3 regions of the Thauera sp. 27 genome follow, and region 2 is predicted to be linked to each of the others. Evidence: predicted binding sites of a transcription regulator. Region 2 holds the regulator's gene; each other region holds the start of a gene.

Region 1 (5,320 bases), on a different contig from region 2:
CAATACACGAGGCTGTTCAGATCATGAGCATGAATCTCTCAGAAGGCTGCGGTCGCGATCGCGGGCATCATCGCGGTCCGCTCCGAGTCGGCATCGGAGGTCCGGTCGGCTCCGGCAAGACGGCGCTCACGCTTGCGCTGTGCCTGGCGCTGCGCGACAAGTACAACATCGCCGTGGTCACCAACGACATCTACACTGCCGAGGATGCCCAGTTCCTCGTGCGCAACGAAGCGCTCGCACCCGAGCGCATCATCGGCGTCGAGACCGGTGGCTGCCCGCATACGGCGATTCGCGAGGACGCCTCGATCAACCTCGAGGCAGTCGATCGGCTCAACGCGCGCTTTCCGGGGCTGGACATCATCTTCGTCGAGTCCGGTGGCGACAACCTGGCGGCGACCTTCTCGCCCGAGCTGTCGGACCTGACGATCTATGTCATCGACGTGTCGGCCGGCGACAAGATCCCGCGCAAGGGGGGGCCGGGCATTACCCGCAGCGACCTGCTGGTGATCAACAAGATCGACCTTGCACCGCTGGTCGGCGCCTCGCTCGAGGTCATGGACCGCGATGCGCGCAAGATGCGTGGTACGCGCCCCTTCGTGTTCTCCAACCAGAAGACGGGCCAGGGACTCGCCGATATCATCGACTTCATCGAGCGTCAGGGCTTGCTGGTGGCGGCCTGAAAGGCGCCTGACGGCCTCGCTGCTTCGCAATCCCGGTAGCTTCATCTGATATTCATTTCTTGAAAGTGCAGGAGTCTCCATCATGAACACCCATCCCGTTCGCGCGGCGCTCGTCGCCGTGGCGCTGGCCACCGTCTCCGGTGCCGCGCTCGCCCACCCCGGCCACGAAGGTGCGAGCTTCTTCAGCGGCTTCGCCCACCCGTTCGGCGGTGTCGACCATTTGCTTGCGATGCTGGCCGTCGGCCTGTATGCGGCGCGCCAGCCCGGCGCCACGCGCTGGATGCTGCCTGCAGGCTTCGTACTGGCGATGCTGGCGGGCGCGGGGTTGGGCGCCCTCGGTTTCGCGCTGCCCGCGGTAGAGGCTGGCATTGCTGCCTCGGTGCTGGTGCTGGGGCTGTTGATCGCGCTTGCCGCGCGTCTGCCCGTGGCGGCGAGCTTGCCCCTCGTCGCCGCCTTCGCGCTCTTCCATGGCCATGCCCACCATGCCGAGATGGAGGGCGCCAGCCTGGCGACCTACGCCCTGGGCTTTGCGCTCGCGACCGCGCTGTTGCACGGCGCCGGCTATGCACTGACGCGGTGGACGCCGCAGACGCTGCTCGGCGACCGTGTCCACCGCGCGGCCGGCGCAGCCATCGCCGGCACCGGGGCTTTGCTGCTCGGCGCCTGAGCCTGACTCCGGGGGCTGCGCTGGGCGCGTACGCACCCGGCGCAGCCGCTGACGCGCTCGAGCTGTTGCAGGCGTAGCTGCCCGATTGGGACTAGCATGCAGGTATCAGCACGGAGGGCGTCATGGACCTGGAGCATTTCGTTTGCAGCCTGCCCAAGGCCGAGTTGCACGTACACATCGAAGGCACGCTGGAGCCGGAGATGATGTTCGAGCTTGCCCGCCGCAACGGTGTGGCCCTGCCGTGGAAGAGCGTGGAAGAGACTCGCGCGGCTTATGCCTTTACCGACCTGCAGAGCTTTCTCGATCTCTACTACGCCGGCGCGGCCGCGCTGATCCATGAGCGCGACTTCTTCGAACTCGCATTGGCCTACTTCGAGCGCGCCCATGCCGACGGCGTGGTGCATGCCGAACTGTTCTTCGACCCGCAGACCCATACCGCACGCGGTGTCGCCTTTGCCACCGTCGTGGATGGCCTGGAGCGTGCCTGCGCCGAGGCCCAGGTGCGCTGGGGGATCAGTTCGCGGCTCATCCTCTGCTTCCTGCGTCATCTGAGCGAGGACGAGGGCTTCGCAACCCTCGAGCAGGCCTTGCCGCAGCTCGCCCGCATCCACGGCGTCGGCCTCGATTCGTCAGAGCGCGGACACCCTCCGGCCAAGTTCGCGCGCCTGTTCGCACGCTGCCGTGAGTTGGGCCTGCACATCGTGGCGCACGCGGGTGAGGAGGGACCGCCGGCCTACATCGCGGACGCGCTCGACGTGCTGAAGGTCGAGCGCATCGACCATGGCGTGCGTTGTGCCGAAGACCCCGCGCTGGTCGAACGCCTGGCACGCGAGCAGGTTGCGCTGACGGTATGCCCGCTGTCGAACGTCAAGCTGTGCGTGTTTCCCGATCTCGCGCAGCACAACCTGAAGCGGCTTCTTGAGGCCGGCTTGAAGGTGACGATCAACTCCGACGACCCGGCCTATTTCGGCGGCTACATCGCGCGCAACTTCATCGACACCGCGCGTGCGCTGGGCCTGAGCCGCACGCAGCTCAAGCGCATCGCCCGCAACAGCCTGGAAGCGAGCTTCGTGCCGGAGTCCTTGCGTACGCCCTGGCTGCTGCGGCTGGACGCAATGCCGGCTTGAAAGCGTATCGGCTCTTCAGTTCCTGGGGTTTTTTGCTTTGTTAGATAATTATCAAAAACTGAAATAGGGGTGCGCGTTAGACTGATGGCTCGATGACCCGGATCACGGAGTGCTGACATGAGCGTCCGACCCAACCGAGCTGCCAGCCTGCTGGCGGGCTTCTGCTTGCTGCTGCTTGCCACGCTGGCCATCGCGTCCACCGGCACCGCCGATCACAGCAAGTTCAAGGAGTTGCAGGGGCCCTTCAAGTCGGGTGAGGAGGTCACCGCGGCCTGTCTCGCCTGTCACACCGAAGCCGCAAAGCAGGTCATGGCCACACGCCACTGGACCTGGGAGTACGTCAATCCCGACACCGGCCAGAAGCTGGGCAAGAAGACCATGCTAAACGGTTTCTGCATCGGCGACCGTTCGAACGAGGCCTTCTGCCAGTCCTGTCATATCGGCTATGGCTGGAAGGACGAGACCTTTGACTTCACGGCCGAGAACAAGGTCGATTGCCTGGCTTGTCACAACACCGGCGCTTACCGCAAGCTGGCCGGCTTCGCTGGTCATCCACCGTACGAGCGCATCGAGTTCCCGCCCAAGTCCGGCAAGTTCGTCGAGGCCACCGATCTTGCCAGCGTGGCACAGAGCATCGGCGCCACCTCGCGGCGCACCTGCGGCGCCTGCCATTACTTCGGCGGCGGTGGCGACGGCGTCAAGCATGGCGACCTTGACTCCTCGCTCAACAAGCCCGACAAGGCGCTCGACGTGCACATGGCGGCGGACGGGCTCAACTTCACCTGTGCGAGCTGTCACAAGACGGACAAGCATGCCGTCGCCGGCAGCCGCATCAGCATGACCGGCGCCGATCCGCACGGTGCGATCATGCGAGGCGAGAAGACCGACCGCAATCCCGCGACCTGCCAGGCCTGCCATGGCGACCGACCGCACAAGGGTGACTTCCAGCACTCGGAGCGCCTCAACGACCATACCCGCACGCTGGCCTGCCAGACCTGCCACATCCCCGAGTTTGCGCGCGGTGGCGTGCCCACCAAGATGGGCTGGGACTGGTCCACTGCCGGCAAGCTGACACCTGAGGGCAGGCCCTTCCAGCTCAAGGACGACAGGGGACATGTCATCTACGACAGCAAGAAGGGCGATTTCGTGCTCGGCGAGAACGTGCAGCCCGACTACCTGTGGTTCAACGGCCAGGTGAGCTACACCCAGCCCGATACCCGCATCGACCCCGCCACCCGGGTGGCGATCAACACCTTCCATGGCACCCCCGGGGCGTCCGATGCACGCATCTGGCCGGTCAAGACCTTCCACGGCAAGCAACCTTATGACACCGAGCACCTGACTCTGCTCGTGCCGCACACCGCGACGCCGGACGACACCGCCTTCTGGTACAACTTCGACTGGCCCAAGGCGCTTCAGGCCGGTGCGGACGCAACCGGCCAGCCCTACAGCGGCAAGTTCGACTTCGTGGAGACCTCCATGCTGTGGCCGATCACCCACATGGTCGCGCCCAAGGACAAGGCGCTCGACTGCGCCCAGTGCCACGCCAACGACGGGCGGCTCGCCGGGGTGCCCGGAGTGTGGATGCCGGGTCGCGACCGCAACGCGATGCTGGACACTTTCGGTTTCGGCCTTGCTGGCTTGATGCTGCTTGGTGCGATCGGCCACGGCGGACTGCGCTTCCTGACCCGCAACAAGCGCAAGGAGCACTGACATGAGCGAGCGCATCTACCTGTTCACGCGCTTCGAGCGCTTCTGGCACTGGATGCAGGCGGCGCTGATCATCACGCTGCTGGTCACCGGTTTCGCCATCCACGGCAGCCATGGGCTGCTCGATTTCCGCACCGCTGTCGAAGTGCACGAGCTGGCTGCCTGGCTGCTGATCGGGTTGTGGGTCCTGGCGATCTTCTGGCACTTCACCACCGGGCATTGGAAGCACTACGTACCGACGCTGAGCAATATCGACCGCATGGTGAAGTACTACGCCTACGGCATCTTCATCGGCGCGCCTCACCCCTACAAGGTGACGGTCGAGCGCAAGCACAACCCGCTGCAGCGCATCGCCTACCTCGGTGTGAAACTGCTCATCAATCCGCTGGTGTGGGTCTCGGGGCTGGTCTACCTGTTCTGGGGGCGGCTGCAGCCGCTGATGCCCGATGGCCTCGGCCTGCAGCAGGTGGCGCAGCTGCACACCCTGGGGGCCTTCCTGATGCTGGCTTTCCTGATCATCCACGTGTATCTGGCCACCGCCGGACACACACCGCTCGCCCACATCAAGGCGATGATCACCGGCTGGGAGGACGTGCACGACGAGGGCGGCGCCACCGCCAAGCCGGCCGCACCCGCCCGCCACTGAGGCGGTGGAGGCGGTTTGAGCAGGCCAACTTTTGCCTTGGATGAGGTCTAATGGTCTCCCCAAGCCCAGAGGAGTGTCCGCCGATGAAGCCCCCCCGCATCGTCGTGATGGCCGGCAGCCGCCGTGCCGAGGCCCTATCCCGTCGTGTCGCCTTCGCCTGCGTACAGGCCTTGCAGGCGGCCGGTGCCGAAGTCGAGCATGTCGAGCTCGCCGACTATCCGGCGCCGCTCTACGATGGCGACCTCGAGGTGGCACAAGGGCTGCCGGACTGCATCGTGCGTCTTCAGCACATCCTGCATGCGAGCGATGGCCTGCTGGTGGTGAATCCCGAGTACAACGGCTCGGTCACGCCGCTGCTGAAGAACACGCTCGACTGGTGCTCGCGCCCCAATCCTGCGGACCGCGCGCGCTCGGGCGGCGCGGTGTACGCAGGACGAGCGGCCGCGGTGGTGGGCAGCTCGCCGGGCGCGCTGGGCGGGATGCGCGTGCT
Region 2 (5,320 bases):
ACAGGTCGCCGCCGAGCGTGGGCGCGTGGTAGAGGCCGAACAGCCCGAAGCCAAGCACGAGCAGCCCCGAAGCGATGCGCACCTTGCGATTGCGGGTGAAGTCGCGGAAACGCTTGAACAGCATGCCGGCCAGCAGCAGGTTGGGGAGCGTCCCAAGACCGAAGGCGAGCATGAGCCCGGCGCCGCGCACACCCGAACCGGTGACGAGCGCAGTGGCCAGAATGGAGTATGTGAGTCCGCAGGGGATGAAGCCCCACAGCATGCCAAGCGGCAAGGCCTGCCTGGGCGACCGCGCTGGCAGGAAACGACGTGTCGCCGGCTGGATGCGCCGCCACAGCACATGGCCGGCGCGCTCGAACGGCGCAAGCGGGCGGGTAAAACCGGTGAGGTAAAGGCCGAGTGCAACCAGCATCAGGTTGGCCAGCACATAGAGCGTCATCTGCACCGGCAGCATGCCGTCGTACAGCATGCCGACCGAACCGATAAAGCCCACCGCGGCGCCGAGCGCGGTATAGGTGCCGATCCGCCCCAGGTTATAGGCGAGGTGCAGCGGCCACTGCGGCTTCCCGCCGGGCACCTGAACCTGCATGGTGAGGGCGCCGACGATGCCGCCACACATCGACACGCAGTGAGTGCCGCCGAGCAGGCCGATCAGGAAGACGGCCAGGTAACCTGTTTCGGGCATGGGGGAAGAGCGATCCGGTGCGGCGCGAGGCAAAAGCGCATTTTACGCCTGCACGCCCGCAACCGCATGCGACAAATCGCCCCGCCCTCGCGATCGCGTGACTCAGATCACCCTGGAGTAGCGCGCGCGCTCACGGTCTGCGCGCAGATAGCGGTCGAACACCATGGCGACACCGCGCACCAGCAGGCGACCAGCAGGCTCGACGCTGATCCAGTCGCCCTCGATCTTCACCAGCCCGGCCTTCTGCATCTCCTGCAGGTCGGCAAGTTCCTCGGCGAAATAGGAGCGGAAGTCGATCAGGTGGGCGATCTCGATCGACTGCATGGACAGCTCGAAGTGGCACATCAGCGCCTGTATGATCGAACGCCGCAACAGGTCGTCGGCGGTAAGTTCGATGCCACGCAGGACCGGCAGCTCGTCACGGTCGAGCGCATCGTAGTACTCGTCGAGCGTCTTGACGTTCTGCGCGTACACCGGACCGATCTTGCCGATTGCCGATACGCCGAAGGCAAGCAGATCGCACTCGGCCTGGGTGGAGTAGCCCTGGAAGTTGCGGTGCAGACGGCCCTGGCGCTGGGCAACGGTGAGTTCGTCATCCGGCTTGGCGAAGTGGTCCATGCCGATATAGACGTAGCCGGCCTCGGTAAGGCGACGGATGCCGAGCTGCAGCAACTGCAGCTTGGTGTCTGCAGTGGGCATGTCGCCGCTGTTGATGCGGCGCTGCGGCTTGAACAGGCCCGGCAGGTGGGCATAGCTGTAGAGAGAGATGCGATCGGGCGAGATCTCCAGCACCTGCTCGAGGGTACGGTTGAAGCTGATCACGTTCTGCTTGGGCAGACCGTAGATCAGGTCCATGCTCACGGACTTGAAGCCCGTGGCACGTGCCGCGTCGATGACGAGCTTGGTCTCGTCATAGCTCTGGATGCGGTTTACCGCCGCCTGCACATCTTCGGCGAAGTCCTGCACGCCAACGCTCATGCGGTTGAAGCCAAGCTCGGCGAGCAGTTTCACGGTGTCGAAGTCGACCTTGCGCGGGTCGACCTCGATCGAGTATTCGCCATTGGGAACAAGCGTGAAGTGTTCGCGCACCGCGGCCATGAGCTCGCGCATCTCGTCATGCGACAGGAAGGTCGGCGTTCCCCCACCGAGGTGGAGCTGCGTGACCTGGCGGCTGCCCTCCAGGCATTCCGCCTGCATCGCGATCTCCTTGGCCAGGTATTTCAGATACTTGGCCGAGCGCCCATGATCCTTGGTGATGATCTTGTTGCAGGCACAGTAATAGCAGATCGTGTTACAGAAGGGGATGTGGAAGTATAATGAGAGCGGTTTGCTGACGCCGCCGACCGCCCTTTTTGCGAGCCAGGCCTTGAGCGCATCGGCGTTGAAGGCCTCGACGAAGCGGTCCGCTGTCGGATAGGACGTGTAGCGCGGTCCGTTGATGTCGAATCGGCGGATGAGTTGCGGATCGAAGATGAGTTGGTTCTGGCTTGTCATGATCTTGCTGCGGCAGTGTGTGCCAAACAATGGCAGATCGCCGCGTTTTTTTGGTTGACGTGGGTCAACGGGCGTGATGTGTTGCCCGATCGAACCACTCCTGAGCCAGGTCTGGCGTCTTTTGTCGGGGAAGCAGGATTATCGTGCAGATGAGGGCGAGCGTGCCAATTACCGTGAACGGGCTCAAGTCTGCCTGTTCGCAGTGCAACCTGGTCGAGTTGTGCCTGCCCTTCGGGATGTCCGACAGCGAGTTGAACCGCCTGGACGAACTCGTTGGCGCGCGGCGCAAGGTCAAGCGCCAGCAAAGCCTGTATCGTGCGGGCGATCCGTTCGAGGCGATCTACGCCATCCGCGCCGGTTCGTTCAAGACCGACGTGCTGCTCGAAGACGGCCGCGATCAGGTGACCGGCTTCCAGATGACCGGAGAGATTCTCGGCCTCGACGGCATCAGTGCAGAGTCGCATACCTGCTATGCGATCGCCCTCGAGGACAGCGAGGTCTGCGTGATCGCCTATGACAAGCTCGAGCAGATGTCACACGAAGTGGAAGGCCTGCAACTGCAGTTCCACAAGGTGATGAGCCGCGAGATCGTGCGCGACCACGGCGTGATGATGCTCCTCGGTTCGATGCGCGCCGAGGAACGGCTGGCGGCGTTCCTTCTCAACATGTCGCAGCGCTTCAATGCGCGCGGCTTCTCGGCGCAGGAATTCCACCTGCGCATGACGCGCGAGGAGATCGGTTCCTACCTGGGGCTCAAGCTCGAGACGGTGTCTCGCGCTTTCTCCCGCTTCCAGGACGAAGGGCTGATCTCGGTGCAACAGAAGCACGTGCAGTTGCTCGATCCCACCGGGCTCAAGCGCCTGATCCAGCACCAGCACGGCGCGCGCTGACGCTGGCCGCCCCGCCTCGACGGCCGCCATTGTTCAGGCAAGGAAGCCTGCGGGATTCTTGGTGAAGGCGACCGACACGATCCATACGTACACGGACAGGGCGGCCGCAAAGGCGCCCGCACGCACCGGCTTGGTCGGGCCGCGCTTGAGTGCAAGCGTGCCAAGCAGCACGTATGCAACCAGGCCACCGACCTTGGCGGTCACCCAGTCGGCGGCAAACGGGTACTGCGCGATCATGACCGCCAGCGTGATCGCTGACAGCAGCAGCAGGCTGTCGATGATGTGCGGCAACACACGGGTGAGCCGGTGCGAGAGCATCGGATTGCCCGTCAGCATCCACATGCCGCGCAGCAGGAAACCCGCTGCGCTGAGCACGACGCAGACGACGTGAAGGTGTTTGATCGCGTAGTACATCCTTTTTCCTTGCAAGGGCTGGCAAGCTGCCGGTCTCGGGGCGACAGGTATTGTCGCCCGTCTCGGGTAAGATTACGAATCGTTCCGGAGCCAAAGCAATGTCCCAGCACCCCCATGTCGACATCCCTGCCCTGCTGCATCGCATCCCGCTGTTCAGTGAGTTGTCGGAGTCGGATATCCAGCGTGTGTCGCGCTACACCCGCGATCGGCATGTCGGCAGGGGCGAAGTGCTGTTCCAGCGCGGCGACCAGCCCCACGGCTTCTATTTCGTCGTATCGGGCCAGATCAAGCTGGCCTTCTCGTCGCCACAGGGCACCGAGAAGGTGGTCGAGATCGTGGGTGCGATGCAGAGCTTCGGCGAGGCGGTGATGTTCATGAACCACCCCTACCCGGTCTTTGCGGAGGCCTTGTGCGACACGGTGCTGATCCATGTCGGCCAGGCGGTCGTGACCGAACTCATCGACCAGGATTCGACCTTCGCTCACAAACTGCTGGCCGGCATGGCGATTCGTCTGCACAGCCTGATCCAGGACGTCGAAACCTACTCGCTGCGCTCGAGCATGCAGCGCGTCATCGGCTACCTGCTGCAGGTGGCGGACAGCGACACGCCATGCGAGATTGCGCTTCCCACCAGCAAGCAGGTGATCGCCTCGCGCCTCAACCTGACCCCCGAGACGCTGTCGCGAATCTTCCATGACCTCAGCGAAGCAGGCCTGATCAGCGTGCAGGGCAAGCGCATCACCCTGCACGACCCTGCACGCCTGGCACGGCACAACGCCTGAGGCCGTTGCAGCACGGTAGCCGTTCAGGGCTCGAGCACGTACTGCCCTGGCGCATCGGCAAGCGCGGGAAAAGCCTCGGTCGACACCGGGCGCGCCGCCACGAGCGCGCCGCAGCGTGGCTTGAGCCAGCGCATCCAATCTTCCCACCAGCTCCCCTCGCAACGCTTGGCGCGCTGACGCCAGGTTTCCGGCGTATCGTCGCGTGTGCTGGCTTCGACCCAGTAGTGGCGCTTGGGCGGGTCGACGACGGGATTGACGATGCCCAGGATATGCCCGGAACTCGACAATACCTGCCGCACCGGTCCGCCAACGTGATGCACCACTTTGAAGGTTTGCAGCCACGGCGCGATGTGATCGTCCTCGGCCGCAACCGCATAGAGCGGCTGCGAAACGGCCGCGAGGTCGAGCGCCTCACCGGCGACCTGCAAGGCCCCTGGCTGGATCAACTTGTTGTGCAGGTAGAGTTCGCGCAAATACCAGGCATGCATGCGGTACGGCATGCGGGTGGTATCCATGTTCCAGAACAGCACGTCGAATGGCGGCGGTGACTCTCCGTACAGCCAGCCATGCACGACGTAATGCCAGATCAGGCTGTTGGAGCGCAGCAGCCTGAACGAGGCGGCCATCTCCTTGCCGTCCAGGTAGCCCTTGCGAGCCATCTGCTCGGTCAGGTAGCGGATGCTGCTCTCATCGATGAAGACCTCGATGTCGCCTGGTTTGTGGAAGTCGACCAGCGTCGTAAACAAGGTCCAGTCGGCGACCGGCATCTCGGCCTCACCATAGCGCCGGTTCGCCCACGCCATGTACATCGCCAGTGCGGTGCCGCCAATGCAATAGCCGGCGGCATGCACTTTTGCGGCGCCCGTGAAGGCGCGCGCCTGACGGACGATCTCGTCGATGCCCTCGATCAGGTAGTCATCGAAGCCCACCTCGCTCATGCTGGCATCAGGGTTCTTCCAGCTGGTGATGAACACGTCGAGCCCCTGATCGAGCAGGAAGCGGATCATGCTCTTTCGCGGCACCAGATCGAGCACGTAGAACTTGTTGATCCAGGG
Region 3 (5,320 bases), on a different contig from region 2:
CACGCAAGCAACAAGAACGCGCACAAAAGGAGGCAGCATGAACACCCCCGCACTCAAGGATTGGCCGCTCTGGGAAGTCTTCGTCCGCAGCAAGCAGGGTCTCGAGCACAAGCACTGTGGCAGCCTGCACGCAGCCGACGCCGCCCAGGCCCTGCACATGGCGCGCGACGTCTACACCCGCCGCCAGGAGGGCGTGAGCATCTGGGTCGTGCCTTCGGCCGCGATCACCGCCAGCAACCCGGACGACAAGGGCGAGCTCTTCGACCCGGCTGCGGACAAGATCTACCGCCACCCGACCTTCTACGAAATTCCTGAAGAAGTGGGGCACATGTGATGAGCAAGGCACCCGTCGAATACTTGCTGCACCTGGCCGACAACGCCGTGGTGCTCGGCCAGCGCGACGCCGAATGGTGTGGCCACGGCCCCATCCTGGAAGAGGACCTCGCGCTCGCCAACGTCAGCCTCGACCTCATCGGCCAGGCCCGCCTGCTCTACCAGCTCGCCGCGGCGCGCATGGGCAACGGCGCCACCGAGGACGCCCTGGCCTACTTCCGCGATGACAAGGACTTCCTGAACTACACGCTGGTCGAGCTACCCAACCACGGTGCCCTGGTCGGCTACGCGGCCGCAGACCGCGACTACGCCACCACCATCGTGCGCAACTTCCTCTACAGCGCGCTGATGGTGCTGGTGTGGGATGCGCTGCAGAAGTCGCCCGACAGCGACCTCGCCGCCATCGCCGCCAAGTCGCTCAAGGAGGCACGCTACCACCTGCACCACGCCGCCGACTGGCTGGTGAAGTTCGGCGACGGCACCGAAGAGTCGCATGCCCGTGCCCAGGCTGCGCTCGACCACCTGTTCCGCTACACCGAGGAGTTCTGGACGCCGAGCGCAGTGGAAGACGCCGCCATCGCCTCCGGTGCCGCAGTCGACGTGCGCACCCTGCGTGCCGCCTGGGACGCCATCGTCGCCGACACCCTCGCCGAGGCCACGCTGAAGCGACCCGAGGTGCGCGGTTACATCCCCGAGGGCAAGCACGGCCGCCACTCCGAGCACCTGAGCTACCTGCTGGGCGAGATGCAGGGCCTGGCGCGCGCCCACCCCGGCGCAACCTGGTAAGGCGGCAAGCCATGAGCAGCACGATCGAAAAAGTCTGGGCCACCCTCGAGCACCTCACCGATCCCGAGATCCCGGTGGTGACCCTGCGCGAGCTGGGCATCCTGCGCGAGGTGCGCGAGACCGACGCGGGCATCGAGGTGGTCATCACGCCGACCTACAGCGGCTGCCCGGCCATGGGCCAGATCGAGGACGACGTGCGCGCAAGCCTGGACCAGGCCGGCATCGCAGCGCGGGTGATCACCCAGCTCGCGCCGGCCTGGACTACCGACTGGATGAGCGACGAGGCCAAGGAAAAGCTGCGCGCCTACGGCATCGCCCCGCCCCACCGCACCTGCGGCAGCGGCGGCGACGTCAGCGTGGTGCACTTCGTGCGCCGCGTGCAGGCCGAACCGGTGGCCTGCCCGCGCTGCGGCTCCATCCACACCACGGTCACCTCCCAGTACGGGTCGACGGCGTGCAAGGCACTGTACAAGTGCCTCGACTGCCAGGAGCCCTTCGACTACTTCAAACCCTATTAAAGCCGGAGCCCAAACGTCATGTCAGCACTCCGTTTCCAAGAACTCGCCGTCAAGCGCGTGAGCCCAGAGGCCGCCGGCGCGGTGGCAATCACGTTCGATATCCCGCCTGCCGAGCGCGAACGCTTCACCTTCGAGCCGGGCCAGTTCCTCACCCTGCGCGCCACCATCGACGGCCAGGACGTACGCCGCAACTACTCGATCAGCAGCCCACGCAGCCGCCTCGCCCGCGATGGCGAACTCGAGATCGGCATCCGCCCGGTCGAGGGCGGCCTGTTCTCGAACTGGGCCACGCGTGCGATCAAGGCCGGCGACACCCTTCAGGTCATGCCGCCCGATGGACGCTTCGTGGTCAGGAAGAAGCGCGCACTGCACCGCGTTGGCTTTGCCGCCGGCTCGGGCATCACCCCGATCCTGTCGATCGCCGCGACCACGCTCGAGGAGCAGCCGGACGCCAAGTTCACGCTCATCTACGGCAACCGCCGCATGTCCACGGTGATGTTCAACGAGGAGCTGCAGGACCTCAAGGACCGCTACCGTGACCGCTTGACGATGATCCATGTGCTATCGCGTCAGGCCCAGGAGGTCGACCTGCTGCAAGGCCGCATCGACGGTGACAAGGTGCGCGCCATCATCGGCGCCCTGCTCCCCGTGGGCAGCATGGACGAAGTCTTCATCTGCGGCCCCGATGAGATGATCATGGCCACCGAATCGGCTCTGGTCGAGGCCGGCGTGCCGGCAGACCGTATCCGCACCGAGCGCTTCACTGTCAACCTGCCCGCCGGCGCCCAGCCCGTCGGCGCATCGAGCAGCGCCGAAGCCGCCGCCGCCGCAACCAAGGACATCACCATGACCTTGGTGCTCGACGGCAAGGAACACGAGATCGCCATCGGCCCGGACGACCACCTGCTCGACGCCGCGCTCAACGCCGGCCTAGACCTGCCGTTCTCGTGCAAGGCGGGCGTGTGCTGCACCTGCCGTGCCAAGGTGCAGGAGGGCGAGGTGGTGATGGACAAGAACTTCACCCTCGAGGCGGCCGAAGTGGCACAGGGCTTCGTGCTCAGCTGTCAGGCACGGGCGACGACCAAGCGGCTCAAGATCAGCTTCGACGAACGCTGAGCGCGCGGGGCGGCCACGGGCCCGCGGCTGGCGCCGTGGGAGCGGGCCGAGCCGCGAGCGGTTGAAGGCAATCGCGGCAACTGCCCTGCCCGCATCCGTACCCTTGCAACGGCCGTCTCGACGGCCGTTGGCGTTTTCGAGGCGAGGCGCCAGCGGATGCTTACTGATACACATCAACAAAGAAAATCAATTTATCTGGTATCACTTAAGCCCTAGCCACCTCTGCGCCCACCGCCATGTCCAGCCACCACGCCCTGAGCACCGCCTTCGAACCGGCGTCGATCGCCGTCATCGGCGCTTCGGACTCACCCGGCTCGGTCGGCCGCATCATCTTCCGCAACCTGGTCGAGGGCGGCTACCGCGGCACGCTGCACGCGGTGAACCCGAAGTACGAGCGCATCCAGGACCACCCCTGCCATCGCTCGATCGAGGACATCGGCCGCCCGGTCGACCTCGCCATCATTGCCACGCCCGCGCGCATGCTGCACAACGTCACTGCCCAGTGCGGGCGCAGCGGTGTGCGCAATGCCATCATCGTCGGCGCCACCGGGCGCACACTCGAGCGCCGCATCATCGAGACCGCGCGTGAAAGCGGCTTGCGCCTGCTCGGACCCGGCAGCCTGGGTATCGCCCGCCCGGGCAGCGGGCTCAACGCCGCGCTCACCCGCATCGCGGTCAAGCCGGGCGAAATCGCCCTGGTGTCGCAGTCGGGCGCACTGTGCTCGGTCGTGCTGGACTGGGCCTCCACACAGGGCGTGGGCTTCTCGTCGGTGATCTCGCTCGGCGGCACCGTGGACATCGATTTCGGCGAGATCCTCGAATACCTGACCCACGACCCGCAGACGCGCTACATCCTGCTCTACGTCGACCACATCCGTAATGCCCGCCACTTCATGAGCGCACTGCGCTCGGCGGCACGCATCAAGCCGATCATCGTGCTCAAGGCGGGCCGTCACGGCGCGGACGAGAACGACACGACCGCAGCTGCACACGGTGGACTCGCCGACGTGGTTTTCGACGCGGCCATGCGCCGTGCGGGGGTGGTGCGGGTCAACAATCTCGACCAATTGTTCTTCGCCACCAAGGCGCTCTCCTGCGGCTTCCGTCCGCGCGAGGACAGCCTCGCCATCGTCTCCAACGGCAGCGGCCCGGCCGACCTCGCCGCCGACCGCGCCAAGGACCTCGGCACCACCCTGGTCAATCTCGGCTCGCCCACCATCGCGGCACTCGAGCGCCTGGGCGGACGCGAGCGCCGCAGCCACAACCCGCTCGACCTCGGCGGCGACGCGAGTCCGCAACGCTATCGCGACGCCATCCTGGCACTCGCCGAGGACGCCGCAGTGACCAACCTGCTGGTAATCCTGTCGCCGCATGCCCTCGTGGAGCCGGTCGAAGTCGCCCAGGAGATCATCGACCTCTCGGCGCAGCTGCGGCTCAAGCTGTGCTGCTGCTGGATGGGCGGCGGCCAGGTGGCCGAGGCGCGCAGCCTGCTCGAACAGGCCGGCATCCCCGTATTCAGCGCCCCCGAGGCCGCGGTCGAGTTGCTCCACGACATCTCCCGCTTCCATCACAGCCAGACACTGCTGCTGCAGACCGCGGGCGGCGGCGCGGCGGCCTACCGTCGCAGCGGCGGGGCACGCGTGCTGATCGAAACCTTGCTCAACCAGCGCCGCCACACCCTGTCGGCGATGGAGTCCAAGGCCCTGCTACGCAGCTACGGCATCGCGGTCACGCCCACCACGGTCGCCCACGATGCCACGCAGGCCCTGTTCGTCGCCGAGCAGGTCGGCTTCCCGGTGGCGATGAAGGTCGACGCTGCCGAGCTTGCCAGCAAGTCGGAGTCGGGCGGCGTACGCCTCAACATCAACACCGCCGAATCGGTGTGGAGCGCCTACCACGACATCGTCGATGCGGTCCGCCTGCGCCACCCCGAGGCGCACATCACTGGCGTAGCGATCGAGCCCTACCTGTACCGGCCGCGCGCCCGCGAGTTCAGCATCCAGGTCGTACGCGACGCCATCTTCGGCCCGGTGATCAGTCTCGGGCCAGAGGACGCCTCGGCGCCACGCACCTTTGCGCTGCCGCCGCTCAACCCGGTGCTGGCGCGCGACCTCATCGACACGGCCATGCCGACTGCGCCGCGCGGCCCCCGCAGCCCTGCGGGCACGCTCAACCGCGCCGCCGTCGAGCAGGTGCTGGTATCGGTGTCCGACCTGGTGTGCGAATTGCCCTGGGTGCGCGAACTGGAGATCGGCCCGCTCATCATCGACGCTGAGGGTGCAGTGGCGGCGGACGCGCGCGTCGTCATCGACCAGGGCCTGCCTGCCGGCAGCGACCGCTATGCCCACATGGCGATCCATCCCTATCCGCTGCACCTCGTCCAGGACTGGAAGGTCGGCGACGGCCGCGCCGTGCGCACCCGCCCGATACGCCCGGAAGACGCCGGGCTGCTGCTGGCCTTCTTCAACGGCCTGAGCGCCGAGACCCGCTACATGCGCTTCATGGAGGAGCTGGACGAACTCAGCCCGGCGATGATCGCGCGCTTCACGCAGATCGACTACGACCGC

Evidence for each region. Region 2 encodes FNR, which switches genes on or off when oxygen is low (the NO sensors DNR and NnrR bind a similar motif). Its sites were predicted from a motif close to TTGANCTAGNTCAA; they were not measured.
Region 1: the regulator FNR is predicted to act here: its motif matches at 2,567-2,580, upstream of B447_RS11210 (tetrathionate reductase family octaheme c-type cytochrome).
Region 3: the regulator FNR is predicted to act here: its motif matches at 2,917-2,930, upstream of B447_RS09165 (bifunctional acetate--CoA ligase family protein/GNAT family N-acetyltransferase).

Annotation. Positions count from the first base shown of each region.
Region 1 covers NZ_AMXB01000017.1:67,015-72,334, reverse strand. The annotation lists gene B447_RS11230 (urease accessory protein UreF) at 1-27, shown strand, start outside; gene ureG (urease accessory protein UreG) at 30-680, shown strand; gene B447_RS11220 (HupE/UreJ family protein) at 763-1,347, shown strand; gene B447_RS11215 (adenosine deaminase) at 1,470-2,474, shown strand; gene B447_RS11210 (tetrathionate reductase family octaheme c-type cytochrome) at 2,592-4,187, shown strand; gene B447_RS11205 (cytochrome b/b6 domain-containing protein) at 4,189-4,830, shown strand; gene B447_RS11200 (NADPH-dependent FMN reductase) at 4,914-5,320, shown strand, end outside.
Region 2 covers NZ_AMXB01000010.1:33,811-39,130, forward strand. The annotation lists gene B447_RS07080 (sulfite exporter TauE/SafE family protein) at 1-685, opposite strand, end outside; gene hemN (oxygen-independent coproporphyrinogen III oxidase) at 788-2,179, opposite strand; gene fnr (fumarate/nitrate reduction transcriptional regulator Fnr) at 2,329-3,069, shown strand; gene B447_RS07095 (SirB2 family protein) at 3,103-3,483, opposite strand; gene B447_RS07100 (Crp/Fnr family transcriptional regulator) at 3,582-4,265, shown strand; gene B447_RS07105 (PHA/PHB synthase family protein) at 4,289-5,320, opposite strand, start outside.
Region 3 covers NZ_AMXB01000013.1:78,618-83,937, forward strand. The annotation lists gene paaA (1,2-phenylacetyl-CoA epoxidase subunit PaaA) at 1-41, shown strand, start outside; gene paaB (1,2-phenylacetyl-CoA epoxidase subunit PaaB) at 38-334, shown strand; gene paaC (1,2-phenylacetyl-CoA epoxidase subunit PaaC) at 334-1,119, shown strand; gene paaD (1,2-phenylacetyl-CoA epoxidase subunit PaaD) at 1,131-1,637, shown strand; gene B447_RS09160 (2Fe-2S iron-sulfur cluster-binding protein) at 1,656-2,753, shown strand; gene B447_RS09165 (bifunctional acetate--CoA ligase family protein/GNAT family N-acetyltransferase) at 2,990-5,320, shown strand, end outside.